Linked DNA regions of Prochlorococcus marinus str. MIT 0919. The protein of the gene in region 2 interacts with the protein of the main gene of each other region in a pairwise test. Links are inferred from orthologs where the notes say so. Each region holds a gene or a part of one and is shown on either strand. Other genes may lie near its edges. The genes, in order: ribD and accC.

Region 1 (17,261 bases), 580 kb from region 2 along the record:
AAATCAAGGCCATTTTCTAGCGCAACTTGATGGTCAAGTCTACTATCACCTAGGAAAAGAGCTGGCAAATTAAGAGTCCCTTTTGAGATTTCTCTTGTTAAAATCTTATTTTTAGTATCTGGACTGCCATATATACCTCCATCGAACAATTTAAATAACTTGTTAGCTACAAAAATCTCTCTAAGTTCTTCTTCCGCCCCTCCGGAAACTATAAACCAACTTTTATCCTTAGTGAATTCTCGTAAAAGTCCTAATTTAGATGCAACCTCTGCCTTAAATAGATATTTCTTACATTCTTTACTATAAATATCAACAAGCTCTTCTAAATTTGGACCATTTTTCAAAGATGAGTATTTAGGAGCTATAACAGAGAGAAAGTAATCAAATTTCTTATATCTAGAAACACCTCCATTTAATTGATGGTAATCTATTAACCTATCTATTGATTCCTTACCATAGGGCTGAAGTGCTTTTCTAAAGCAATCAGTTTTAATAAAATTAGAATTTAGTAAAACACCATCGCAGTCAAATACAATTGATCTATATCTATCAAGTAACATTATTTAAAAATTTGTGATAATTGTTGCTCAACAAGTGGAATATCTGAGGGTACATCTACTGCTAAGGATGAGTATTTTGTATGAAACATCTTGATCTTAATTCCTAATTCAAAAAATCTAAGAATTTCTATATCTTCTTTACTTTCTAAATAACTCTTTCTTCCAAAAGAAAGAAATCTATCTAAGTCAACAGGGGAATAAGCATATATACAAACTTGCTTCTTATACTGATCACTTTTTAATATTTGCTTTTTATTAGCCGGTATTAAAGATCTTGACATATATAGCAAAGTATTATCCTCTGAAACAACGACTTTAGGTATATTTATATTCTCAGGTTGTTCATCTTGTCTAATATTATTATAGCAATTGATAACGCTTTCATAATGAGATTTCTTAAAATTTATTGCACGCAATATATCTGTCTCATTAACTAGGGGTTCATCTCCTTGAACATTTACAAAAATATCATAATCTAAATCCTTAGCTGCCTCTGCTACACGGTCTGTACCTGTTAAAAGGTTAGAACTTGTAAAGATAGAATTATATCCTGATTCATTAACTAATTTTGCAATACGGTTATCATCGGTAGCTATATAAACATCTTCTTTTCCTATAGCTCTAGCGGAAAGCTCTGCTACCCAAATAATTAAAGGTTTTCCATTTAATTGGACAAGGGGCTTGCCAGGAAACCTGGTTGAGTTATACCTAGCTGGGATTATTACGCATGCTTTCATAGCTTAAATACCATAGACACTTTGAATCATTAGATTTTTATATTTAGAAGGTGTAATAGCTATAAGTTCTACTTTAGGCTGATATTTTTTATAAACTTCTAATAATTGATTGATTTCATCATTACGAGTATCTCCCGAAGCATAACCATCAAATCCTGCTAAATAGATTTTCTTTGCCCCTCCACTAGTGGCGATTGCCAAAGCATATGAAATAACTAATGAATTGGGTATAAAGCAATATTTATCATGAAACTCAAAACCTTCCTGGGAAATACCTATACCATAATCTAAAACTTCCTTTTTATGTAATAAAGAAGAGAAGTCTAAAGGGAGCATTGAAAGAGGAACAACAAGTGGTTGTGGTAAATGTAAATGAGAGGTGAGATCTGCCAACAACCTTGTAGGGTGACTGGCTACTCTTAAATCTATCAAATCATTATTGATCAATGTCTGAGTATTCATTGCAAGAACAACTGGCTGAAAGCGAGATATAAAAGATTCGACAGCCTTTAGATGTAATTGTAATTTAGACCCAGTACCTAAGAGCAAAACATCTTTACCTTTAAAATATAACGAAGGAGACCAAGAGCCCTTAGGTTTATTGTTATAGAACTTTCTAGTATCATTTAAGCTTGTAAAGTTAAATTTTTTGCCACCCTGATCACGAAGATAATTAATAGAAGCTAAAATATCTTCTTCTTGGTAACGGTAATCTGAAAGCATCGATTGAATATAAGATGGGTGAATAGAGTATTTGCCTGCTAGGTAATAAAAAGGATTGGTACCCCAAGAGTGTTTTGCTTTTAGAGGTAAAAATTCTTTATTAATTAATTTCAACAATGGAACATAATTCGTTTGTCGACCGAATCGAGAATTCAACTCTAATATCAACTCTTCCGTTTTTGCATTACCAGGACCTCTTCCAATACCAGTTATTGTTGAATCTACCCAATCTACCCCTTCTTTAATTGCTTGAAGAGTATTGGAAAGGGCTAGTCCTTGGTTGTCATGAGCATGAATTCCTATTTGTCCTTTCCAATAAAGCTTGAAAGAAGAGATGATGTTCTTAATTTGATCTGGCTTAATAGAACCCAAGCTGTCCGCAAAGTACAAAACATCAACGCAAGAGCTAGATAAATACTTGCCAATTTGTTCTATATCTTGATTAGTTTGATCTGATATCTGAGTGATATTGCAACCTGTTTTATAACCTGCTTCATGTAAATACTCAAAAGCTGGCTTAACACAATGAATGGAGTCAGCTGGACAAGCAATCCTAATCAAATCGACTGGTGAGTCTTTACAAGCTGCTGGAACAAGTTTATTTAACCTTGTGAAACTGAAATTGTTATCTGGGATCAAATCAGCTGCATTAATCATTACAGCTATTCCTATAGAATCGGGAATTGATAAAGAAGACAAGAAGTCGTCTGTCGTGAAAGCACATGCACCCTTGAAGCTATTATTATCAAAATATCTAAACCCTATTTCGCAAAAGTCTATAGATATAGCATCCAAAGCACTCAAGTAGTTGTTTATTAAGTATTCAGAGAAATCCCATTTTGTATAATAACCTCCATCTCTAAATGTACAGTCTAAATGTATTATCTTTTTTTCCATGACAACTGTTTATCCTAATTTATAAAGCAAGTAGAGAATTGAGGGATTAAATTTTGGTAATTTTATCCATTAAAGGATTTGTAAAAGTATTATAGCTTGCAAAGAAAAAATTTCCAACATTAAAAAGCATTTCTGAGGGTTTGAAATTTTAATTCAGCATTATTGTTGATAAATGAAGAGAACCGATCAAAGCTTTAGGAAGTAATATCTATCAATTTTAGGAATAAAATTTATTTTTTGATAATTTACCTATCCCAGAATTAAAAGAATTGGTTGGATCTATCTTTTTATAAAAATTAGAAAGGTCGTATTCAGCAAAATAGAGATGACCTACATTATGCTCTGCTGGGTATTTTGCTCCTAAAGAATCTAATTTTGCAAGAATTACTTTTTTCTGTTCATCAAAGTCCTCTGTATTAGATAAAATTAAATCCCAATGAAAGACCATACAAAGAAAATGTCCCATACGAAAAGACTCTAATATTCCAGTTGAATTATTATCTGTTATTATTCGATCCCAATCAGTACAGTTCCTGGGTAGTGCAACATCTAATGGTAAAAGATTAGCAGGTATATTGTTATTTATAATCATAAAACGTTTTGGCGCAATTCCTGCTACGTATCTATGCAAAAGTAAATCTTGACCTTCCACCTTTAAGCATTCATGATAATCAAATTCTTTATTCTTACTTTCTAAAAAAGAAAGCATCTCTCTAGTTTCTTCTATACATTTATCACCTGCCTTAATTATTAGGATGTGATCAAATAGCCGTCTATATTCTCTTGCAATCTTAGGAAGGTGATCAGGCAATAATTGTGCATGGTCATGAAGAAAATTATCTACAAAGTTAGATGCATCTAAATTTAACGAAGAGAAAAATACCTCTATTTTTTTCTTTATTCCAAATAATTTAGGAATAAAGCCACGGCCAAGGTATTTAATTATTAGAAATGTGTCTTTACCATATTTAGATGCTGCATCAAAAAAGCTTTTATGCATATATTCAACCATTTCAGGCAAGTCTTCAAAACTAGTAAGTACATAGTTCCTGAGCTCACTGAAATTCTTAGAATCATTTGTTCCAATCAAAAACACCTGCTCTTTTCGAGGCTTAACGAAAGTATCTAAACGTGCAGCAAAAACTGCCACTTTACCTGCACAGCCACTAGATTCATACAATCTTCTTCTATCTGAATTATATCTTGCTGGCAAAGAAGATTTAACATCTCTTATTCTTTCACTATATTCAATATCTGATGCTTTCATTTTAGATTCTTGTAGGTCATGTTGGTTGAAATTTATGTTTTCTAGATTAGATAATATTTCCTCAGGGGTATTGCCAAGTTCAATATCTAAATGATTTATTAATTCTAATTTTCCCTTGGAATTAACTCTAGCAAAAAGAGATAATTCAGTATAGGCTGGGCCTCTGTTAACCAAATTACCCCCTGAATTATTACATATTCCTCCCACTATTGATGCCCCAATACATGAAGAGCCTATTAATGAATGGGGCTCACGGTTATAATTTGACAAGGTTTCTTCTAACTCAAATAAAGTTGCGCCAGGAAAGGCTAATACTTGCAAACCGTTATTCAAGATAATGATCCTGTCTAAACGCAAAGTATTTATAATTACAACATCACGGTCATATTTATCACCATCAGGTGTGGAACCACCTGTCAAGCCAGTATTGGCTGCTTGGATAATAATTATCTTGTCCAAAGAAATGCATAACTTGAGCACCTCCCAAAATTCAATAAGATCTTTAGGTAAAACAACACAATTTGCCTTGCCTTCTCCTACTCTAATTCCTTGTCTATAACTTTTTGTTGCCTTTTCACCTATAAGTAAGTTCTTCTTACCAACAATTTTTTTTAGGCCTTGGTTTAATTCAGTCAGTCGGTCATTCCTCATATGTCTAAACCTCTGAGATTTCAATATTAAGCTTTTAATTCTTATTATTACTACAATGCTTTAATACTTATTAATGTAGAAAAGTCAAGTAAACTATCAGCATAAAATTATGGCATGGTTTATATTCTTACAAGTTAATGGTGCCCCGCTATACAATTTATTAGATTGCTAAGTATAGATCTATAGTGTTTTTTCAACGTAGGTAAGTGAACAATACATCAAGCTAAGGTTCTTTTATAAAAGATTAGTTCCAATCAAACAAAATGGAGCCAAGCGGATTCGAACCGCTGACCCCCTGCATGCCATGCAGGTGCTCTACCAGCTGAGCTATGGCCCCAAAAGAGGTCTTTACTTTACACCTCAATCATTTCGTCTTCCTCCAAACTGCTAAAAGTTTTCCTTGGATTTGAATCTGAGTGGCATCTATTTCTATTGGTTCGTAAGCAGGGTTAGCAGCCTCAAGTCTTACTAAAGAACCCTTACGGAAAAAATGTTTAAGCGTAGTGCCTGAGCCTGGGACCATTGCACTAACTACTGTCCCATTCCTTATTCGAGAAGGATCATTAACAGGTTCCATTAGGACCATATCTCCATCTGCAATATAAGAATCAACCATTGAGTCGCCATTAACTGTTAAAGCAAATAAGCCGCGAGTTTGAAGAACACTATTCAAATCAAGAGTTTCTTGAACATCATCAAAAGTCTCAACCAATCCTCCAGCAGCTACTGAACCCAAAACGGGAACACCAGAGAATGCATCTCCAAGTAACTGCAAAGTTCTTGCGTGACCTTCTTTCCATGTGATCCATCCTTTTTCCTGAAGATGGCGAAGCCTGCTCTGAATAGGGGCTGGGGAACGAAGGCCCATGCCTTGCATCATCTGCCTAATAGAAGGGCTGTGGTGATTAGTGCCTATGTATTCAGAAAGCCACTCATAAAGTTCTTGCTGAGCTGGTGTAAGCGAAGCTTCTTCTCCCATAGCAAATTAAGTAAAATCATTCACTCTTCAATACATATGTACCTATAAAATTGCGAATTTGCAAATTTCAAAGCCCCCCTAACAATGAAGCTAAAAGCGCTTGCTGTATATGCAATCGATTCTCAGCTTGCTCAAATATCTTGCTAGCCGTGCTTTCCATGAGTTCATCAGTAATTTCTTCCCCCCTATGTGCGGGTAAGCAATGCAAGATAATTGCTTCAGGATCTGCTTGAGAGAACAGGTTATTGTCAACAGTAAATCCCTTGAAAGCTATTTCCCGTTGACACTGCTCTTCTTCCTGACCCATAGAAGCCCAGACGTCTGTATAAATTGCATTTGCACCTTTTATAGTCGACTCAGGATCATTTGAAATTTGAATAGTTGATCCAAAGGACGAAGCAGAACGAGCTTTCGAAACAATATCTGGATCAGGTTCAAATCCAATAGGGCTAGCAACTCGGACATTTACACCAAGAAGTGCTCCACAAAGAATTAAAGAATTAGCAACATTATTTCCATCTCCAATATATGAAAGTGTAAGGCCCTTCAAGCTGCCAAAAGATTCTTGAATAGTCAGGAAATCAGCCAATGCTTGGCAGGGGTGTTCTAAATCAGTAAGAGCATTAACAACTGGGATAGAAGCCCAATTTGAATAATCAACCAAATCTTGATGAGAGTATGTTCTTATTGCCAATGCATCACAGTATCTACTTAAAACTCTTGCGGTGTCTTTGATTGGTTCTCCTCTACCTATTTGGGTAGCTTGTAATCCCAAATCAACTATCTGCCCCCCTAGTCTAGCCATTGCAACTTGAAAACTTACCCTAGTTCGAGTAGATGCCTTGCTGAAAATCAAGCCTAAAACTCGATTACCAAGGTCTATTCTTCTATTTTCAATCTTAAGCTGGATTGCAAGCGCAAAAAGAGCTTTAATCTGCTCTGAGGTCAAATCAGCAGATGAAATAAAATCCTTTCCTTTTAACTCAGAAAGTTCACAAGCAACACCTTTGGAAGCAGAGTCCATGGAGTTAGCATCAAAAAGCCTTTATCGGAGATAAAGGCCCCTTTCGTCAAGTCCTAATCAAACAAACTTCATGGCAGGGAAGACTCTGCAAGCATATTTTTAAGATCATCTCCTTCTATAACTTCTTTCTGGAGAATCTTTTGAGAGATAGTTTCAAGTAAAGAAAGATTATGCCTAAGAATATTTAGCGCGCTTTCATGAGCTTCATCTACGAGACTTCTTACTTCCTTATCAATAGCTTGAGCAGTTGCATCACTAACAACCCTTCGTGGATTGTTATTACCTCCTAAGAAAGAACCTCCTCCCTGCTTGTCATAAGCCAGAGGTCCCAAAATTTCACTCATTCCATAGGTCCCAACCATCTGTTCAGCAAGATCTGTCGCTCTCTGCAAATCATTAGAAGCCCCTGTTGTGATTTTCCCAAATACAATTTCTTCTGCTGATCTTCCTCCCAAGAGAGTTGCTATTTGACCTTTTAGATCATCTTTTGAATTCAAAAACCTCTCTTCAGTAGGCAATTGCAGGGTATATCCAAGTGCACTCATACCTCTAGGTACTATAGAAATCTTGGCCACCTTTGTTCCGCCAGGCATTAGATGCCCGACAATTGCATGTCCAACTTCGTGATAAGCAACAACTCTCTTTTCATCTTCTTGAAGAACCCTGCTTTTTTTCTCTAAGCCTGCTACAACCCTTTCTATAGCTTCATTTAAATCTTGCTGTTCAACTTTAGTTCTCTTATTTCTTGCTGCTAGCAATGCAGCTTCATTAACCATGTTTGCTAAATCTGCCCCAGCGAATCCGCTAGTGGCTTGAGCAATTAAATCGATATCTATATCTTCCGCTAATTTGACTTTTTTAGTATAGATATCAAGTATTGTCTTCCGTCCTGAGAGATCAGGCCTATCAACTAAAACTTGTCGATCAAACCTTCCTGGACGCAATAGAGCCGCATCAAGAACTTCTGGTTGGTTAGTTGCCGCTAGTACAATTACTGGCTTATCTGCAGATGCAAAACCATCCATTTCAGTAAGCAATTGATTTAAAGTTTGCTCTCTCTCGTCATTACCCCCAACGACACCCATTGATCCTGATCTGCTTTTACCAATTGCATCAAGCTCATCAATAAAGATTATGCAAGGTGCTTTCTTTTTAGCTTGTTCAAACAAATCTCTAACTCTAGCTGCCCCAGCCCCTACAAAAAGTTCTACAAATTCAGATCCTGAGATAATAAAGAAGGGTACTTCTGCTTCTCCAGCGACGGCTTTGGATAGCAAAGTTTTACCTGTTCCAGGAGGACCTACTAATAAAACTCCTTTAGGTATGCGAGCTCCTATATCTGAGTACCTTTGAGGCCTTTTAAGGAAATCAACTATTTCAGTCAATTCATCTTTCGCTTCGTCTACACCTGCTACATCAGCAAAAGTTACTCTTGACTCTTCATCCGGCACATATACTTTTGCTTTGCTTTTAGTAAAGCTCAAAGCACCTTGAGCACCACCTCCACCCATACTTCTTCTGGCAAAAAATTGAAGAACTAAAATAAAAATCAAAGGTGGGACAACCCAACTAAGAATTGTTGTAAATATGTTTGGTTTTTTAGGAGGTGCTGCTGCAAATTCGACCCCCTTATTTTCTAGTCGCTGAGGAAGATCCATATCAAATATTGGCGTTGTTGCCAATACAGATGGTGAGCCTTCAATAGGAGATGAAAGCTCATATCTAATTTGTTCTTGGGTTATATATGCTCGCTTTACTTCTCCATCATTAACTTGATTAATGAACAGGGAGTAAGGGACTCTTGGCACTTGCATATTTTGATTAGGGAAAAAGCTACTAAAAAGCAATAGAGCTCCAAATCCAATCAGTACAAGGTTGATAATTCCAAACCGCCGATTAGGTGGATTTTCGTCTTGTCGAATCGGCATGAAAACAATTTTTTATTGATTACCAAACTAAACAAATATCATGAAATCCGTTAATGATTTTCAGGTGTAAGAACCGAACGAGCTTGACTTCAAAACCTATATGGGCTATTTCAAAAGCATTTTTAATACAAAATCTTTACCTATTTTCTCTAAGGAAACATCTGTCAAAGAGAAAACTTCCTCCATGGAATAAAAACCAAAATTAGAAAGAGGGTTCATAGAAGACAGTCCACCTATAAGTTTTGGTGCCATAAAAACAAATATTTCTTGAACACAATCATTCTCTATAGCTTTGGTAGCCAATGATGGACCACACTCCCATAAGATTCGATTGCATCCTTTCTTTGCTAACTCTTCTAATAATTCCTTAGGGTTGCTTTCATTAAGAGGCAATTTGGATGGTGCCTGAGGTAATTGCTCTAACTGTTCAGATCGAACCTCAGAGCCAAAAGCAATAATTGATTCTGCAGTTTCTGTATCCCAAATTTTTGCTGATTTTGGCAAATCTAAACTACTAGTAAAAACAACCCTCTTAGGTTCAGGATCACTCATCCCTCTACTGGTTAATAAAGGATCATCAGCTCGCAGAGTTCCTCCTCCAATAATAACTGCATCACATTTAGCTCTTAAAGCATGCACTTTACTTCTTGCATCCTCACTAGTTATCCATTTACTAGTTCCATTAGGAAGCCCTATTCGACCGTCAAAACTCATGGCCCATTTAAGAATTCCCCATGGTCTACCTGTTTGTACACGAAAAACAAAAGCTCGGTTTTGATATAAAGCCTCTTCTTCAAGAACGCCAGTAATTACATCAATCCCTGATGATTTCAAAATGGCAATACCCTTCCCTGAGACTCTTGGATCAGGATCTTTTAAACCAATTACAACTCTCTTGATGCCTGAATTTAAAATGAGGTCTGTGCATGGAGGTGTTCTTCCCTGATGGCAACAAGGTTCAAGAGTAACCATTAAAGTCCCTCCTTGCGAGGCATCACCTGCTTGACGCAATGCCTCTACTTCTGCATGAGGCTTGCCCGCAGCAGAGTGAAAACCTTCTCCTATTAAATTGTCATTACTGTCAAGAACGACAGCACCAACAAGTGGATTGGGACTCGTTTCTCCATCTGCCAAATCAGCAAGCTGTAATGCTCGACGCATCCATGGGATCCATTTCTCACTATTGAAGTTATTCATTTATTTTCTTCGCTTTTAATTGAAAAGTCTTTACCAATTAAAGTGCGCCATTCTTTAACAAGATAGGGTGGAATAGGCAATTCATTAAAGGCTCCTGCCAAGGAAAATCTTAATGGCCGATTATTTTTAAGCTCTAACAGCAAAGGCTCTAAATTAAACTCTGCGGCAGCTTCTCTTGAATCATTAGCTAATTGCTCATTTTGCAAAGTTATATCCTCAAGAATCCAAGATTTTATTCCTGATTTAACCTTTAATTTTGCAGGGCGATCTAATCTCAGAGTCCCAGGAAATCCAACAATTCGTAAGATAGTTTTCCCTTCATTTTTCTCATTTATTGGGTATACAACAATTTGCCAAGTTTGATAATCTAAGTCCCTCAAACTTTCCAAACTTCTTTCAGTTTTCTCTCCATTATATCCTTCGGTTATTTGAATTGTTGCATGTCCAATTTTTGGCCCAGAAAAGAATAAGGTTAAAGCTGTAAGAAGAACAAAGAAAAGCCTTTTAAAATTAAACAGATCATTCATTGTGCGTTTGTTCCGAATCGAGCAAGGAATCCAAAGTGATTGCAGATCTAACTAAGGACTGATATTTCTCTAGGATACGTCTGTTCCTGTCAATCCAATGAGCAGGGTCGCCCCTACCTTTAATAGTGCCAAGAAGTCTTGAAGCTTCTATATCTATAAGCTCCAAATCATCCTGACGTCGAATAAGGGCCAATAAGATTTCATGCTGTCTTTGACGCTTTACTGAAGAGTTAGTTTCCTGAAAATTAGGTTTTTCCACTGAAAAAAACAAATAACAAATCTAAGCTTTAGACCAAAGCTGGCCTAATTTATCTAAGAGCCCGTCAATGTGAATAGAAGAATACCGCAATGAAAAAAACTTCTAGTGAAATTCAAGTAATTGGAGTAAGTGCTGGAGGAATTCAAGACCTTCCCTTATCACTTCAGGAAACAATAACTTCTGGACTAAAGATAGCTGGTTCCAAGAGAATTATTGCATCTTTAAAACATTGGTTCAAGATCAAAAGTTTTGAAGATCCTTTACCTGAATTATACGAAAGTGACAAGACAAATGAGCTAATTAACTGGGTAAAGCAATTAAAAGAAAACGCTATTGTACTTGCAAGTGGGGACCCTCTTTGGTTTGGTATTGGGAGAAATTTATTAGAAAACTTTCCAGATAAGAATATTATCTTTCACCCGTCACAAACTTGTTTACAGCTTGCTTTCTCTCGCATTGGCAGATCATGGCAGGATGCTTCATGGATTAGTTTACATGGAAGAGATTCTGCTCTTTTAAAAGAAGCCTTACAAAAGCATCCAAAGGCAATTGCAATTCTTACTGACCCTAATAAAGGTGGGATAAAAGAAATCCGAAATTTCTTAAGGGCTATGGAAATAGAAAGAAATTATCATTTTTGGCTTTTTGAACAACTTGGTCACCCCAAAGAACGCATAACTAAAATCCTCCCTTCTGAATTAATCCCAAAAAATATTGATCCGTTAAACTTAGTAGTATTAATCAAGCAAACCAAACCTATTTTTTTAAAGAGTGAAATACCTCTTTTTGGAATAGAAGATGACATCTTCCTTCAGTACGCGGATCGGCCAGGGTTAATGACTAAAAGAGAAGTTAGGGTGCAGATTCTTTCAGAGTTAGAATTACCAAAACAAGGCGTTCTTTGGGATATTGGAGCAGGTGTAGGGAGTATAGGCTTAGAAGCCTTAAGAATAAGACCTGAGCTTAAATTACTTTCAATTGATAAGCGAGTTGGCAGTAAAAATCTTATAGAAAAGAACTCTTCAAGGCTATCTGTTTGTCCATGTGAGGTTATTGAATCAGATATATTAAATGCACTTGAAAAAGAAAAAATACCTGGTTATTTATCTAAGCCCGACAGAATAATTTTAGGAGGAGGATCATTATATGACAAGCAAATGCTTATTGAAAGTATACTTGAAAGGATAAGTTGTAAAGGAATTATTGTAATTCCCCTGGCAACATTGCAGTCCTTTAATATAATCGAAGAAATTTTAAAAAAGTCAGATTGCTCAATAAAAATTAGCCAGCATCAACATTCTAGAGGAGTGCAAATAGCAGAAGGAACAAGGTTTTCCCCTATGAACCCTGTATTTATTTTAAAAGCCAAGTTAGAAAAATAATTTTAATTTCTATGATTTGTCAGGCTTAGCCTCGTGTGGCAACCCCCAGCCCAGCTTATTCCTAAGGACTTGAAAGAATTCATGGTCAGATAAACGTATAAATTTTACAGGGTGGTTACTTCGTCTAATCAAAACTCGATCCTCAGGCCAGACATAACATCCTGCTGTACCATCAACAACCATCATTAACCTTTCAGGTGTAGCAGGAAAAACAGTAACTGGTTCTAAATCACTAAATACTAGAGCTCGAGACGCCAAAGAATGTGGCGCTATAGGCGTCAACTGGAGAACAGGACAATCGGGGGTAATTACAGGCCCGCCAGCGCTTAGAGAATAGGCAGTCGATCCTGTGGGAGTTGAAAGGATAACTCCATCAGCAGAGATATCAACTGGCGCATGTTTCCCAATAGATATTTCAAAGTGACACATACTTGTAAGAGGTTCCCTATGTAAAGCCATCTCATTCAGGCAAAGCGCTTCCCATCTCCTTTGATCACCTCTCATAACGCTCACTACCAGGCTAGTCCTAAGCTCGATATCCCACTGCCTTGATAAAACTTGATCTAGTGCCTTATCAAGATCCGATAGATAAGTCTCGGCTAAAAAGCCTAAATGGCCCGTATTTATGGTCAATATCGGGACTTGAACTGGAGCAGTCTGCCTAGCTGCTGATAAAACTGTTCCATCTCCACCAAGCACTATGGCCAACTTCATTGAAGAATCAAAACCGTCTGGGACACATGCGCTATAACCAAGCATTCTCATGTGCTGGTCTGGGTTAGCGAAACCAACCATGCCACCTGAGCTACTTGCTCTAACTACTTCATAGCCAGATTCCTCACACTTTTTCTGAATCGTGAGAGCAATTTCTACAGCAAGCTCTTTCCCGTCATTGACAATCAGTCCTAACTTTGGCACTGGTCAAGAAAGATAACGATTAAAGCCATTTTGAAGTAGATATGTTTTTAGTTTTGAATTTATTTTAATAAAAAAATTAACCTCACTTTAAACCTAAAACTGCTCAAGAAATCTCAGGTCACTTGTATAAAGACGTCTAATGTCATCTATACCATGTCGCACCATACAGAAACGCTCCACACCAAGGCCTGCTGCAAACCCTGTCCACCTTTCAGAGTCAATTCCTAAACCTTCCAAGACAGCTGGGTCTACCATCCCACATCCCATAACTTCTAACCATTTACCTCGCCATTGAACATCCACCTCAGCTGATGGCTCTGTAAAAGGGAAATAACTAGCTCTAAATCGCACTGGCAAATCCCCAAAGAATGCCTTCAAGAAAGCCATTACAGTCCCCCGTAGATGACTAAAGTCCAGTCCTTCATCTATTGCTAACACCTCTATCTGGTGAAAAACTGGAGAATGTGTTGAATCAACTGCATCGCGACGATATACCCTTCCAGGTGCCACAATTCTTACAGGTGGCGGGTTTTTCTCTAAATATCTAATTTGAACTGGAGAAGTATGAGTTCGCAAAAGTGAGTTTCCACCTAAATAAAATGTATCTTGCATATCCCTTGCAGGATGATTTTCTGGAATATTGAGAGCTTCGAAATTGTAATAATCATTTTCCACCTCAGGCCCCTCTTCGACGACATAACCCAATCCACAAAATAAATCTATAATTTCCTCTTTGGTTGAATTCAAAGGGTGTCTTCGGCCTAATGGTGTACCAACAGCTGGGATAGTGACATCAAGAGTTTCTTTGGTTATTAATTCAGTTAGAGCTTTGGACTGGATCTTCTTAAGACGTTTTGAAATGAGATCTAATAAAAGATTCTTTAACAAATTTGCTCTTTGACCCACTACTGGTCTTTCGCTAGGACTAAGCCCGCTCATAGCACCAAGTATTTTCGAGAGGCTTCCTTTCTTTCCAAGCAAATCAACTCTTAACTTTTCAAGTGATGCCTCTTCTGCTATCTGCCCAATTTCTTTTGCAGCCTTTTGCTCTAAACGATCAAGTTCATCAGTAAGCTGCTTAAGAGATAAAGTTTCACTCACGAGTAAAAAGTATTGAATACAAACTTTAAACAGCAATGGGACAAAACTTCGCCTAAAGGATGCTCACATTAATGAAACCTTTGAAAATTCTAATTAGCAATGATGATGGTGTTTTTGCAGATGGGATAAGAACCTTAGCCTCCAAAGCAGCCATTAGAGGGCATAAAGTAACTGTTGTATGTCCTGATCAAGAGCGCTCTGCTACTGGTCATGGCCTTACATTGCAATCACCAATACGGGCAGAGAGTGCAAACGAATTATTTGAGCAAGGAGTATCTGCATGGGGCTGCAACGGAACTCCTGCTGATTGCATAAAACTTGCTCTAAATGAACTGCTTGACGAACAGCCCGATTTGGTTCTCTCTGGAATCAATCATGGACCCAACCTGGGAACAGATGTTTTCTGTTCTGGGACAGTAGCTGCAGCTCTTGAAGGTACTCTCGCAGGCATTCCATCATTATCAGTAAGTATTGCAAGTTTTCAATGGAGAGATTTTGCATATGCAAGCCAATTAGCCCTAAATATTGCTGAAAAAGCACTTACTCAAGCTTGGCCCAAAAAACTGCTTTTAAACTTAAATGTGCCACCTTGCAACTCATCAGAAATGGGTGACTTAAGTTGGACAAGGCTATCTATAAGGCAATATGAGGAGCAGTTCTGCAAACGAATAGACCCTAGAGGTAATACTTACTACTGGATGGCTGGCAAAGCAGTTAAGGACCTATATTCTGCAGGTGAAGGTCCATCTTCTTGGCCTAGTGATGTTGCACAAATAGAGTCAAATTCTCCTTCAATTACTCCTATTCAACCTGACCTTTTCTGGAGAGGTGATATTAATGAACTTCCTTCATTTAATTGAAATTATTACTTACTTCTATAAATTCTTTGCAAAAGCCAAAGAGAAAATATTAATCCAATCAAATGAGCAAAAAGAACTTGTGTATTGCTTAAAACAGAAAGCATTTCCAATGAGGTGATGGGATAATTATTCATATCAAACTTCCCAACTCCCAAAGATATCCCTGGGGCTTGCATTGAAGCTTGTACGAAAAGAGCACCTGCTAAAGATTGATATCCGATAGAGGAAAAGACCAATCCCAACAGATCAACTATTAAGCCTCTTTTTAACAAGCGACTAGTTTCTCCTCGCGTAGGCCTAGCAGCAGTATTAATGGCCCTACCAGCACGGACTATCAACCATCCATGCCAAAGACTGTATAACAATAAAAGAAATGCAAAAGTAGTTAATGAAAGTCCAGGTCCTAAACCCAATGCTCTTTCAGAATTCCTTGCCAAACTGCTTCCAACATTGTTAAAAAGCAAAACTCCTATCACCACAACTCCGAGGATTGTTTGGATCCAAAAACGAATCCAACCAATCCTTCGCATACCTAGAGATAGCAGTGGAAAATCAGGATGTTCTGGCATCAAGTTGGATTCAGCTATATCTCAAACTTGCCATCTAAACGAAAATTTTGCACGTTAATCCTTGATTCCTCTCTGTTCTCCTTCACAAGCCAAACTTCCTACTGCATTAGCTCTAGGAAGTTTTGATGGCCTCCATGCGGGTCACAAAAAAGTAATCCAAGCAATCACTAAAACAGGAAATGGTGTACCCACTGTCGTAAGTTTCTGGCCCCACCCAAGAGAAGTCCTATATGGCGAATCAAAGCTTCGGCTATATTTACCTTCCGAGAAAGCATCTATTTTAGAAAACTTAGGTATCAAACAATTAGTCTTAGTGCCTTTTGACAAGTCTTTAGCTCAACTTACTGCAAAAGAATTTTTTGATCAGATACTCTTAAAAAAGCTACAAGCCAAAAGAATTGCAATTGGAGCAAACTTTAGATTTGGGCATAATCGAGAAGGGGATGCAAATACTTTGGAAGAACTTTGTGCAAAAAAATCTATAGATCTCTCAGTGATTCCCATTCTTGAAGATATTCAAGGGAGAATGAGTAGTAGCAGAATCAGATCAGAGTTAAAAAAAGGTGACTTAAAGGCCACTCAAAGTCTCTTAGGCAGAGCGTACAATTTTCGAGGATTGGTTATTCCAGGGAAAGGGCTAGGGAGCAAATTAGGTTGGCCAACTGCAAACCTCAGAGTAGATGGCAGAAAATTACTTCCAGATATTGGGGTATACGCCGCATGGGCAAAAGAGTCGGATAAAGATATTACCTTTCCAGCTGTTATGAACTTAGGGCCTCAACCAACTATTGACCCAAATGCACCTTCAGCAGTTGAAGTTCACCTTATAGGCCAAGAAATTAATTTAGAAGGGAAAGAGCTGGTAGTCGAACCAATTGAAAGGATTAGGAAGCAAATAAAATTTAAAGATCTAGAATCACTCAGCAAGCAAATCACTCATGACGCTAAGCAAGCCGAGATGATCTTAAAAAAAATATAAACTAATTAGGGTATGCATTCGTTAACCCCCAAACTATAAAAAATCCAATCCCTCCAAGTAAAAAAACTCCCCAAATGAGCACATTAATTGTGCCGTCAAAATTGTTTTTCTCCATGAACTTGGGGCTATGGAACATAGCCAAGGTTCGCACGAAATAAATGCCTGTCACCCCTAACCCTGACAAACGTGTTGCACAACTCATAGATGCCAACCTTGACAGAGCAAGAGAAGGGCTGCGAGTAATCGAGGATTGGTGCCGCTATGTTCTTCAAAATCAAGCACTTGTAATAACGATCAAAGATTTCAGGCAGCAGCTCGGCCTTGCTCATAAGAATATTTACAAGCGAGCTCGTTCTACAGTGGCAGATCAGGGATTAGGGCTCACTCACTCTGCACAACAAAGTCGGACAAAACCCATTCAAGTAGTCATTGCAAATTGTGCTCGAGTCCAAGAAGCTTTAAGAGTTGTCGAAGAGTTCTCCAGGCATACTGATAGTCAACTTTCAATTATCGCCTCACAAATCCGTTACAAGGTATATGACCTAGAGATCAATATTCTAAAAGTCTCTGCAGTTAGCAAATTACGTCAACAACTTAATTCTTGCAAATTATGCCTCATAACAAGACCACATTCAAAACTTCTTGAAACAGTATCTACTGCTTTGGATGCAGGTGTAAGCATGGTCCAATATCGCTGCAAGGA
Region 2 (10,253 bases):
TCCAAGCTCTTTTACGCTTTAATATCTCTATAAAATCCCTATACGGTAGGGGTTTGTTTTGTTTCGAGTGCATTTTTCTCTGAACAAAGACTTTGCATTAATTAATTTTTGTCTAAGTTCAGTATTCGCTAAAAGTTCAAAATTTAACTTCCTGTTTATTAAAGTTATGTCTTGCAAGGAATCAATTGATTTGAATCTTCAGCAAAAATTTCAAACTGAGCAATTAATTAGAATTATTTATGCTTGTGAAGATGTAGGAATGCTTAGAGATATAGCCGTTGAGCTAGTAAAACTAAATCAAAAGAAAACAGCTATAGCTAATTTTTCAGCTAGAATGGCATGTAAGACCGAACAGTTAAAGCTGAACAAGAAAATGTAACTTCATTTTTATTCACTCTAGTGATTAAATTATTTCAAAGAAGATGGATTTTGCTTGAGCATAGAGTTTCCAGAAATCAGATAGATGATATGCACTTTGACTTTCTTCTAGAAGATAAGATTGATTGTAGAACTTGGAGATTAGAAGCAATACCTAAACTCGAAGGCCCCTCCATTTTTGTTAAGGATAGTTCTCCACATAAACTTAAATGGTTGGATGTAGAACAGTCTTATATCTCTGGAGGAAGAGGCTGGGTCAAGCGTGTTGAAGGGGGTATTTTTTTAGGGGATTTGCCACGAGATCCTCAAGAGAGAATTTTGATAGAGCTAAGAAGTCAGACCATCTTTGGCAACTTTGAGTTAGTTAAAAATACTTGCAGACTATATCTTTAGAAAAATTCAATTTCATTTAGCTAATGAAGACTTGAGCTTCTTGAAGGCTTCGCTAGTCTTTGGTCTCTATAGCTTTTGTCCTGTTGGTTTACATCAATCAGGTAGAGCTTACACATTTTAAGTCCTTTGGGGGATCGATGAGGATCCCTTTGGAAAAGGGATTTACTGTTGTAACTGGACCTAATGGATCTGGTAAAAGCAATATTCTTGATGGAATTTTGTTTTGCCTTGGCTTGGCTACGAGCAGAGGCATGCGAGCTGATAGGTTGCCTGATCTTGTTAATAGTGGGGTTTTGAGAGCGGGTAAATCAGCAGAGACAGTTGTTTCGGTTAGGTTTGACCTCCATGATTGGGAACCTGATTTAGCAGAAGATGGCCTAGAGATTCCTGAAGAAGGACCATGGATTAAGCATGGTCAGAAAGAGTGGATTGTTTCTAGACGTCTACGAGTGATGCCAGGAGGTTCCTATAGTTCTATTTACAGTTCGGATGGTGAGATATGTACTTTGCAGCAACTTCAAACTCAATTGAGACGTTTGAGAATTGACCCTGAAGGAAGCAACGTAGTGATGCAGGGTGATGTAACTCGAATTGTTTCTATGAGCAATAAAGATCGCCGGGGACTGATTGATGAATTGGCAGGTGTTGCACTTTTTGATCATCGCATTGAGCAAGCTCGTACAAAGCTTGACAATGTTTTTGAACGTCAAGAACGTTGTCGAATTGTTGAGCAAGAGTTACTTGCCTCTAAGCAGCGCTTAGAGAAAGATTGTGAAAAAGCTAGGCTATACAAACAGCTTAAAGATGAATATCAGCTTGTTAGGCAGCAAGAATCTGTCTTAGCTTTTAAGGCCGCCAAAGAAGCTTTTGAGGAGCTTAAAATCCGTAGAAGGAAGTTATTAGAAAAAGAAACACTTGATAGAAACTCTCTTCTTGAAGTAGAAAAAAAACTTGCAGACTCCTCCAATAAATTGCAAATACTGCAAAAAGAAGTTAAAGCTTTAGGAGAAGATAAATTAATCGCTGTTCAAGCAGAAATAGCAGGCTTAGAAACTCAATCACGTGAGCTAGATAGGCAAGCTATTCACAACAAAGAAGAAGGTCAAAAATTGCAGGAAACAAGAAAAGATTTAATTGCCCGACAACATTCAATACAAGAAGAAACTCCTTCAAGAATAGATTCTGACTTACCTTTCAAACTTCAAACTGCAGAGGCTAAATATAAAGATGCTCAAGCAGCTTTAGAAGTTTCAAAAAGAAGACTTGCTGATATAGCAGGCCATTCAGGGGATTTGATTGATCAGCAAAGGGATTTAACAGCAACTCGTCAAACATTGCATCTAGAGCTTAGGCCTCTTCAGGAAGAGCAACAAAAATTGGAAGAGGGACTTTTACAGATTGGAGAAAGAGTAAAAGAGCTTACAGCTGATCAGGATCGAGACACTGTGGAGGATCAAAAAATACAAAACGAGTTGGAAGGCCTTAATAGAGAATGGGAGCAACTCCTAAATGAGATTGAGACTACAAAGCAAGAGATTAAAGTGAAAAATGACCAGTTACTTTTACAGGAAAGAACTCGATTACGTCTTTCTAAAGATCAAACAAGAATTGAGAAAGAAATAGCTCGTTTAGAAAGTAGGAGAGAAACTTTACAGGAAAGCAGAGGTACTGGGGCTCTAAGGCTTTTACTCCAATCTGGGTTGGAGGGTATTCATGGACCTGTAGCAAAGTTAGCTGAAGTAGATAATCATCATCGCCTTGCTTTAGAAGTTGCTGCAGGAGCGAGAATTGGACAGATAGTGGTTGATGATGATCATATTGCTGCGAAGGCAATTGATTTGTTAAAAAAGAAAAAAGCAGGAAGATTAACTTTTTTACCTCTTAACAAAATCCGTAAGTTAGGAGTTTCAAGAAATCAAGATCATTTATTAAGGGGTACAAATACAAACATTAATGGCCTCCTTGGTAAAGCAGTTGACCTTATTGCATTTGATCCAATTTATAAATGCATTTTTGCTTATGTCTTAGGAGAAACTCTTGTTTTTAATGATATTAATTCTGCTCGAGATCATTTAGGCAAATATCGTTCTGTAACTCTTGCTGGAGAACTATTAGAAAAAACTGGTGCAATGACAGGTGGTAGTTTGATAGGTAGAAGTAGTTATTTAAGCTTTGGCAATAGTTCTGAAACAGATGAAATAGAGCCTTTACGAAACAGATTGCTTGACTTAGGAGAAACTCTTTTAAAGTCTGCTCAAGAAGAAAATGATTTAATTAACTTTTTAGAAAACCATCGCTCTTTGTTAAGGAACTTAGAGCAGAAACAGGCTTCCTTAGATGCTCAAAGGTCAGCATTTAAGCGTTCTAATGGCCCTTTATTTGAACGAACCAAAGAAAGAAATGATAGATTAAACTCTTTAGATAATACTAAAAATGATTATACGAAACGATTAAACTTGCTTGCCAAGAAAATTAAACCCTTAATTGCTCGGCTGGAAGATATAGATAAGAATTACAAGTTATTTGATGCTGGTGAGCATTCTGATAATTGGCGTCAAATGCAGGAGGGATTTAAAATTGCAGATTTAAATTTTGAAGAAGCTCGTGCAGACAGAGATCAAATTTTAAATGAAAAAAGGAAGGGTGAATTAGTTTTAGAACGGATGGAAGACAAAAAGAATTCACTTTTTATTGAGCAAAACCGTTTACAGGATGCAATAGATTTATTAGCTAAACAACATAAGCAATGGAAAGAACAAAGTATAATTTTAGTAGAGAAAAAAAATAAACTTGAACTAGAGAAAAAAAATCTTGAAACAAGTTTTGGTGAAAAGCGTAAAGAAAGGGATAAGGCAGAGGCTGAACTTTCAAATGCTCGTCAATTATTTCAGGATATGCAATGGAAATTAGAAAGATTAGTAGAAGATATTAAAAGCCTTGATGAGGAATTAAGGTCAAGTGAGGTTAGAATTTGTGAATTAGAAAAAAATCTTCCCGATCCATTACCTGAGATTTCAGAAGAAGTTATTTCACAAGGATTAGAGGCCCTGCAGAATCAATTAAAAGACATTGAAAAACGTATTGAAGCGTTAGAACCAGTCAATATGCTTGCTTTGGAAGAATTAGAAAAACTAGAATTGAGACTCACGGATCTTGCTGAAAAGCTAGAAGTTTTAACCGAAGAACGCTCTGAATTACTTTTGCGTGTTGAAACTGTTGCGACTTTGAGGCAAGAGGCTTTTATGGAAGCTTTTCAAGCGGTAGATGGTTATTTTCGTCAAATTTTTGCGAGTTTGTCTGAAGGCGATGGGCATCTTCAGCTTGATAATTCTGACGATCCTCTTGAAGGAGGACTTACTTTAGTTGCTCATCCAAAAGGTAAAGCTGTGAGAAGACTGGCTGCGATGTCTGGAGGGGAAAAGTCATTAACTGCTTTAAGTTTCTTATTTGCATTACAACGTTTTCGCCCTTCACCATTTTATGCATTAGATGAAGTTGATAGTTTTCTCGATGGCGTCAATGTTGAACGTTTATCAGCTTTAATTGCTAGTCAGGCAGAGGATGCACAGTTTATGGTTGTTAGTCATCGTAGGCCAATGATTGCCGCTGCAACAAGAACTATTGGTGTCACTCAAGCACGCGGATCTCATACACAGGTTGTTGGTTTGCCTACTGCTGCCTGAAAAAAATGCCAATATTCTTACTTTTGAGTCAAAATGATTTGAACACTTCAGAAAATAAGGACATAGTTTGACCAATACGCAATTCCCCAGCGACTCATCTGAAGCGATACCAACTGACAGGCTTTGGTTGCGTGCAGAATTGATGGGAACGCAGGTCATTACTACTGATACAGGGCGCCGTTTAGGAGTTGTTGGAGAGGTTGTTGTTGATATAGACAGACGTGAAGTGATAGCGCTTGGATTGAGAGATAACCCATTGACTCGTTTTTTACCTGGGCTTCCAAAATGGATGCTTCTTGATCGAATTCGACAAGTAGGGGATGTAATTTTAGTTGACTCAATTGACTCTTTAAGTGAAAACTTTGAATCTGATAGGTATAGCAAGGTAATCAATTGTCAAGTGATTACTGAATCAGGTGAGCAATTAGGAAGAGTCCTTGGCTTTTCTTTTGATATTGAGACTGGAGAGTTGATTAGTTTAGTTATGGGTGCGTTGGGTGTGCCGCTTTTAGGGGAGGGTGTTTTAAGTACTTGGGAAATCCCTGTAGATGAAATCGTTAGTAGTGGTGCTGACAGAATTATTGTTTATGAGGGAGCAGAAGAGAAATTGAAACAATTAAGTAGCGGTTTGCTAGAAAAATTAGGAGTAGGAGGTACTAGTTGGGAAGAAAGAGAAAGAGAAAGATATCGAGTCAATCTTGTGCCAGTAGAGAATCAATTGTCTTCTGGGGAAGATTTGGTACAGGAGCAAAAGGTTTTACAAGCTTCATCTCAAGAAGTGTTTCAAGAAGAAGAACAAGAATTAGAATATGTTGAGTTAGAAGATAGTAATAAATTCAGAGAATTAAAATCTAGATACTTAGAAGATCCGATTCCTACAAGTACGGATCAATATAACGAATACTATGAAGATGATATTCAATTAGGTCAATACAATGAAGAATATCGCTCAGCTTCAAAAAAACGGAATATAAATGACCAGCCTATTAATGAAGTCCAGATGCAGAGTCGTCGAGCAATACAAAATAACGATGAATTATTAGATGTTGAACCGATGGAAGAAAATAGTTTAGAGAATACAGAAATTCCAATTACAAAAGATCAATCGATCTTAGATAATCATGATTCAATCGAGGATCCTTGGTAATACTTTTCTAATTTATTTTAAACATTTTTATCATTAACAAATGATTTAGGTATTAAGTTAATTATTTCAACTGCCATTCTTTCTGCTGCACCAGGTTGACCTCTTAAACTTCTTAAATCTTCTTTTTGACCTTTAAGTCTTTCAGGGGAAGATATCCATTCAAATGCTTCCTTTGCTATGTCTTTAGGGTAAATATCACCAATTCTTTCAGGCACAATCATTTTATTTGCAGTTATATTTGGCCATGCCATATAGCGATTTTTTCTCATCCGCCATAGTGAGATTAAAATACCAATAAAATATTTTAATATTGGTAGTCTAGAAATTATTCCCATTAATCCATCCCATGCTTCCATAACGTGAATATGTTGTGTGGGAACAATCACAATCATTGGTATACCTAAAGCTCCTAATTCAGCAGTATTTGCACCTACTGTTGTTAAGGCTAATTGGCATTGAATAAGAGCCTTGTGGGCTGGATGATCTTCGATTAGCTCTATCTCAGTCCCGTTCAATGTGATCAATTTTTTACACTCTTTATTTTCGAAAGACGAACTAATTTGCTTAATACCGGATTTATATTTACTAGCAATGGAGTTGTGTTGCGCATTACTAAAGTATTCTAATTCTTGTATACATGTAGTAGGTGCAACGGGTAGTAAGAAGTGACATTCCGGCATCAATTTTGATAATTGATCTGCTAACTCTAGAAAAAAAGGAATACCTACGGAAAGTTTGGCTTTTTTAGAGCCTGGTAACAAAGCGATCCATTTATCTTTAGTTAAAGAGTACTCGTTGCTGCCCTGAATATTTAAATCAGCCATTAAATCACCCACAACTGTACAACGATTCCTAATGGATTTAGGGATAGATTTTTTTACTTTATTTGACATCGCTGCAATACGATTATTCCAATGTGGCCACCTTGCAACCCATTCAGCATAAGTTATATGCTGAAAGCCTAATCTTAAAGATAATAAAACAGTCCAGAATTGATCTCCGCCCAGAAAAATTACGATCCCTTCATTTGAGAATGAATGATATTTATGAGGCTTAATTAATAAATGCCAGAATGATTTCGGACGAGATATTGTTTCAAAATAATTCCATTTTTTAGCAACTTCATGCTCACTCCCTGTTGCATTTGGGCATGGGACTAAAACCAAATGCTTTTTGATTAGAACAGATTTAGTTTTATGAATGGCTTCTATTTTTGAATTTAGTTTTTCTACAACAGGTTTAACCCAAGTAGATATTTCCCCTGGACCATTAGAAACAATTACCAATGAAAAAGTTTTTGATTTATTTTTTGTGGTGGTTATTGAATGCAATTTCTAGTTAAATCATGCGGATGGCGAGACTTGAACTCGCAAGGCCAAAGCCACACGCTCCTTAGACGTGCGTGTCTACCAATTCCACCACATCCGCTTGAGAATCTAAGTCAAAAGACTAGGTTCAATCAGATCATAACGGCAACCATTATTCAAGATCTTTCGAATAAAGGGGTCGAGCACTGATACGATCCGCTAAATATTAGAGATTGTGCATGCCTATCGGCAAGGTTCTAATTGCTAACCGCGGCGAGATTGCGTTACGCATTCTCCGCAGTTGCAGGGAGTTAGGCATTTCTACTGTGGCTGTATATAGCACCATTGATAGAAATGCATTGCATGTGCAACTTGCTGATGAGGCAGTTTGTGTGGGCGATTCCCCCAGCAATAAAAGTTACTTAAATGTTCCAAATATTTTGGCTGCAGCAACATCTAGAGGCGTGGATGCCATTCATCCAGGTTATGGATTTTTAGCTGAAAATGATCGATTTGCAGAAATGTGCTCTGATCATGGAATTGTTTTTGTAGGCCCTGCCGCAAATGCAATTCGTTCAATGGGCGATAAAGCAACAGCTAAGTCAACAATGATTAATGTCGGAGTTCCAACTGTTCCAGGGACAGATGGCTTGCTGGGTAGCCCTGAGGAGGCCGCAACATTCGCTAAGCAAATAGGTTATCCAGTTATGATTAAAGCCACTGCAGGAGGCGGTGGACGCGGTATGCGCTTGGTTCCCGGTCCAGATAGCCTTGAAGATTTGTTTAAAGCTGCTCAGGGTGAGGCAGAGGCTGCATTTGGCAACCCTGGCTTATATATGGAAAAATTTATTGACCGACCTCGCCATGTAGAGGTGCAGATTTTGGCAGATAGCCATGGCAATGTTGTACATCTGGGAGAAAGGGATTGCTCTATTCAAAGACGTCATCAGAAATTATTAGAAGAATCACCTAGTCCAGCATTAGATTCTAATTTAAGACTTCGGATGGGAGAAGCTGCTGTTTCAGCTGCGAAAAGTATCAAATATGAAGGAGCAGGTACGGTTGAATTTTTGCTTGACCGTCAAGGTAATTTTTATTTCATGGAAATGAATACACGCATCCAAGTAGAGCATCCAGTAACAGAAATGGTTACTGGTATTGATTTAATTGCAGAACAACTTCGTATTGCCGGAGGGGAAGCAATTTCATTTACTCAGGATGATGTGCAACTTCGTGGACATGCTATTGAATGCAGGATTAATGCTGAAGATTCGTCTCATAATTTCCGTCCTTCTCCTGGCAAAATCACTGGTTGGCTTCCTCCTGGAGGTCCTGGTGTAAGAGTCGATAGTCATGTATATACAGGTTATGAGATACCCCCTTTTTATGATTCTTTAATAGGGAAGTTAATTGTTTGGGATCATGATCGTCAGTCAGCGCTTAAAAGAATGAGGCGAGCACTTAATGAATGTGCAGTTACTGGCATTCCAACTACTATTGACTTTCATTTGCAATTACTTGATCGACAAGACTTTTTAAATGGAGATGTTCATACGAAATACGTTGAGCAAGAAATGCTCAATAATTAATTAGTGATGAAAAACTAAAGATGCTCCTTATTGGAAAGAATGGCTATTGAAAATTATCTGAGAAATGATTCCTTGCTGACCAACTAATAACTCTCGTATGAGGCTTATTATTCCAAACCAAATAACTGGAGTGATATCCACTCCTCCAATTGGAGGAATAAGCCGTCTTGTATTTTTTAAGAAAGGTTCAGTTGGAAAGACAAATAAAATCCAGATCTTCCCTTTGAAATTTTCCTGGGAATACCATGTCATGACAATCCTCATAAGGAATGCGAGAGAGAATGCTGCCAAAAATATGCTCAATGAGAAAGCTAGAATTGGAAGTCCTTGAATCAAGATTGGCGTCACAAAGCTCTAAGGATATGTACATCTATCGTATAAACATGCGATTAATCCGTAAGATTGTCTAGCTTTTGGGTTTGAAACAGCTGTAATGGCTTTTCCTGTGTTAAATCTCTTCCTAGATGTTGCCATTTCCAGTCAGGCAGCGACTAACTCTGCCATCGGAATGATTGGCAGCTTTTTAGCAGCAGCAGCATTAATTGTTGTTCCTGCAGCGTCGTTTTTGATTTGGGTTTCTCAGAAAGATGCTTTAGAAAGAAGGGGGTAAGCCCTAGGCAATTCTTGCTTCTTTCTTAGACTGCTGTTACGAGGTTCTTTTTTGACCTCGTAACAGGTCGTTTTTGGGGGCTTAACTTTTGGTCAATGCCAGTCTTAATTGGGCCAGCATTGTAGGTATTGTCTTGGCCGTATCCGGTGCGGGTCTCTATTTCTTGCGATCCTTCAAGCCAGCTTTGGCTAGGGATTACGATGTTTTTTTTGCGGCTATAGGTTTGTTATGTGGCGGGATTTTATTTTTTCAGGGTTGGCGCCTAGACCCGATTCTTCAATTTGGACAATTTCTACTTGCTGGAACAACAGTTTTCTTTGCTTATGAAAGTGTTCGCCTAAGAGGAGTTGCCACTGATCAGGCTAGGAGGTCATCTTATTTTGATGATGATTTTGATTCTCCTGTTCCTCCTAAAAGGAGTTATAGGTCTTCAGATGAAGACGATTTTGATCAATTCGAAGAACCTCAGTCAATTAGAAGGAGATTTTCTGGTTCTGATAGAGATGATTATGGACAATCAGACGAAGATTTCTATAGACCAAAAAGAACTCCCCGTCCTGCTATTCCTGAACAAGCAGCTAGTAGGAGAAGTCGCGTCCAAAGTGATTCTTTAAATCAGGACCCTGAGCAATCTAGAAGAATGGCAAGATTTCGAAATTCTTCGGATCAATTGGATAAAAGATCTAGTTTTGGTGATCGAAGAAGTTTTAGGCAAGATCAGAGGAGAGGTAGTAGGCCAGTAGCTACTAGAGACCCTTCAGTAAATAGAAGATCTAGAGATCTAGATGATGGCAAACGGAATAATGCTCAAAATGACCAAAGCCCTTCTTCTAGAAGATTTAGAGAGCCAAAGGGAGCGCCTATTAACAGAAATGCAGAGGACGCTGCGTTTTCTCCATCAGTTAAAAGAGGTACTAGATCATCTGGTTCAGGATCAGGGAGAGTAAACCCTTCTGCAAGAGCCCAACAAAATTTTTCTGATAATGATGATAGATCCCCTAGATCCCCTAGAACTTCAAACTCAAGGCCAAGAGATAATAGTTCAAGATTTGATGATTGATATTCTTGATTGACTTAAGATTTCAAGTGAAAAATTTAGGAGATAAATCCTGCCCATTCAAGGAAGTTAGATCTGCTTAATGCTTC

What was found.
Region 1: the proteins of accC (region 2) and ribD interact in binary tests that used the Escherichia coli proteins (3 or more experiments, as listed by UniProt). The link is inferred for Prochlorococcus marinus str. MIT 0919 from one-to-one orthologs.

Annotation. Positions count from the first base shown.
Region 1 is NZ_CP114779.1:675,147-692,407, forward strand. The notes cover bases 7,918-10,902. They hold ribD (bifunctional diaminohydroxyphosphoribosylaminopyrimidine deaminase/5-amino-6-(5-phosphoribosylamino)uracil reductase RibD), read right to left. Parts: upstream 9,964-10,902; coding sequence 8,872-9,963; downstream 7,918-8,871. Other genes in these bases: ftsH (ATP-dependent zinc metalloprotease FtsH), read right to left, coding at 7,918-8,766; O5635_RS03795 (DUF3122 domain-containing protein), read right to left, coding at 9,960-10,490; O5635_RS03800 (hypothetical protein), read right to left, coding at 10,483-10,749; O5635_RS03805 (bifunctional cobalt-precorrin-7 (C(5))-methyltransferase/cobalt-precorrin-6B (C(15))-methyltransferase), read left to right, coding at 10,839-10,902. Also shown: O5635_RS03750 (HAD family hydrolase), read right to left, coding at 1-560; O5635_RS03755 (3-deoxy-manno-octulosonate cytidylyltransferase), read right to left, coding at 560-1,297; O5635_RS03760 (aldolase catalytic domain-containing protein), read right to left, coding at 1,301-2,917; dld (D-lactate dehydrogenase), read right to left, coding at 3,135-4,835; transcriptional repressor LexA, read right to left, coding at 5,200-5,814; argF (ornithine carbamoyltransferase), read right to left, coding at 5,882-6,838; more of ftsH, read right to left, coding at 6,907-7,917; more of O5635_RS03805, read left to right, coding at 10,903-12,131; O5635_RS03810 (NAD(+) kinase), read right to left, coding at 12,141-13,049; pheS (phenylalanine--tRNA ligase subunit alpha), read right to left, coding at 13,143-14,150; 5'/3'-nucleotidase SurE, read left to right, coding at 14,222-15,010; O5635_RS03825 (DUF3611 family protein), read right to left, coding at 15,016-15,579; O5635_RS03830 (bifunctional riboflavin kinase/FAD synthetase), read left to right, coding at 15,641-16,558; O5635_RS03835 (thiamine phosphate synthase), read left to right, coding at 16,717-17,261. UniProt on the Escherichia coli protein: Converts 2,5-diamino-6-(ribosylamino)-4(3h)-pyrimidinone 5'-phosphate into 5-amino-6-(ribosylamino)-2,4(1h,3h)-pyrimidinedione 5'-phosphate.
Region 2 is NZ_CP114779.1:1,253,407-1,263,659, forward strand. The notes cover bases 6,484-9,322. They hold accC (acetyl-CoA carboxylase biotin carboxylase subunit), read left to right. Parts: upstream 6,484-7,147; coding sequence 7,148-8,497; downstream 8,498-9,322. Other genes in these bases: O5635_RS06855 (glycosyl transferase), read right to left, coding at 6,484-6,932; O5635_RS06870 (YggT family protein), read right to left, coding at 8,525-8,845; psbX (photosystem II reaction center X protein), read left to right, coding at 8,931-9,107; O5635_RS06880 (Ycf66 family protein), read left to right, coding at 9,196-9,322. Outside these bases: O5635_RS06835 (hypothetical protein), read left to right, coding at 167-379; O5635_RS06840 (hypothetical protein), read left to right, coding at 400-771; chromosome segregation protein SMC, read left to right, coding at 855-4,454; O5635_RS06850 (PRC-barrel domain-containing protein), read left to right, coding at 4,522-5,601; more of O5635_RS06855, read right to left, coding at 5,619-6,483; more of O5635_RS06880, read left to right, coding at 9,323-10,167; O5635_RS06885 (chlorophyll a/b-binding protein), read right to left, coding at 10,203-10,253. UniProt on the Escherichia coli protein: This protein is a component of the acetyl coenzyme A carboxylase complex; first, biotin carboxylase catalyzes the carboxylation of the carrier protein and then the transcarboxylase transfers the carboxyl group to form malonyl-CoA.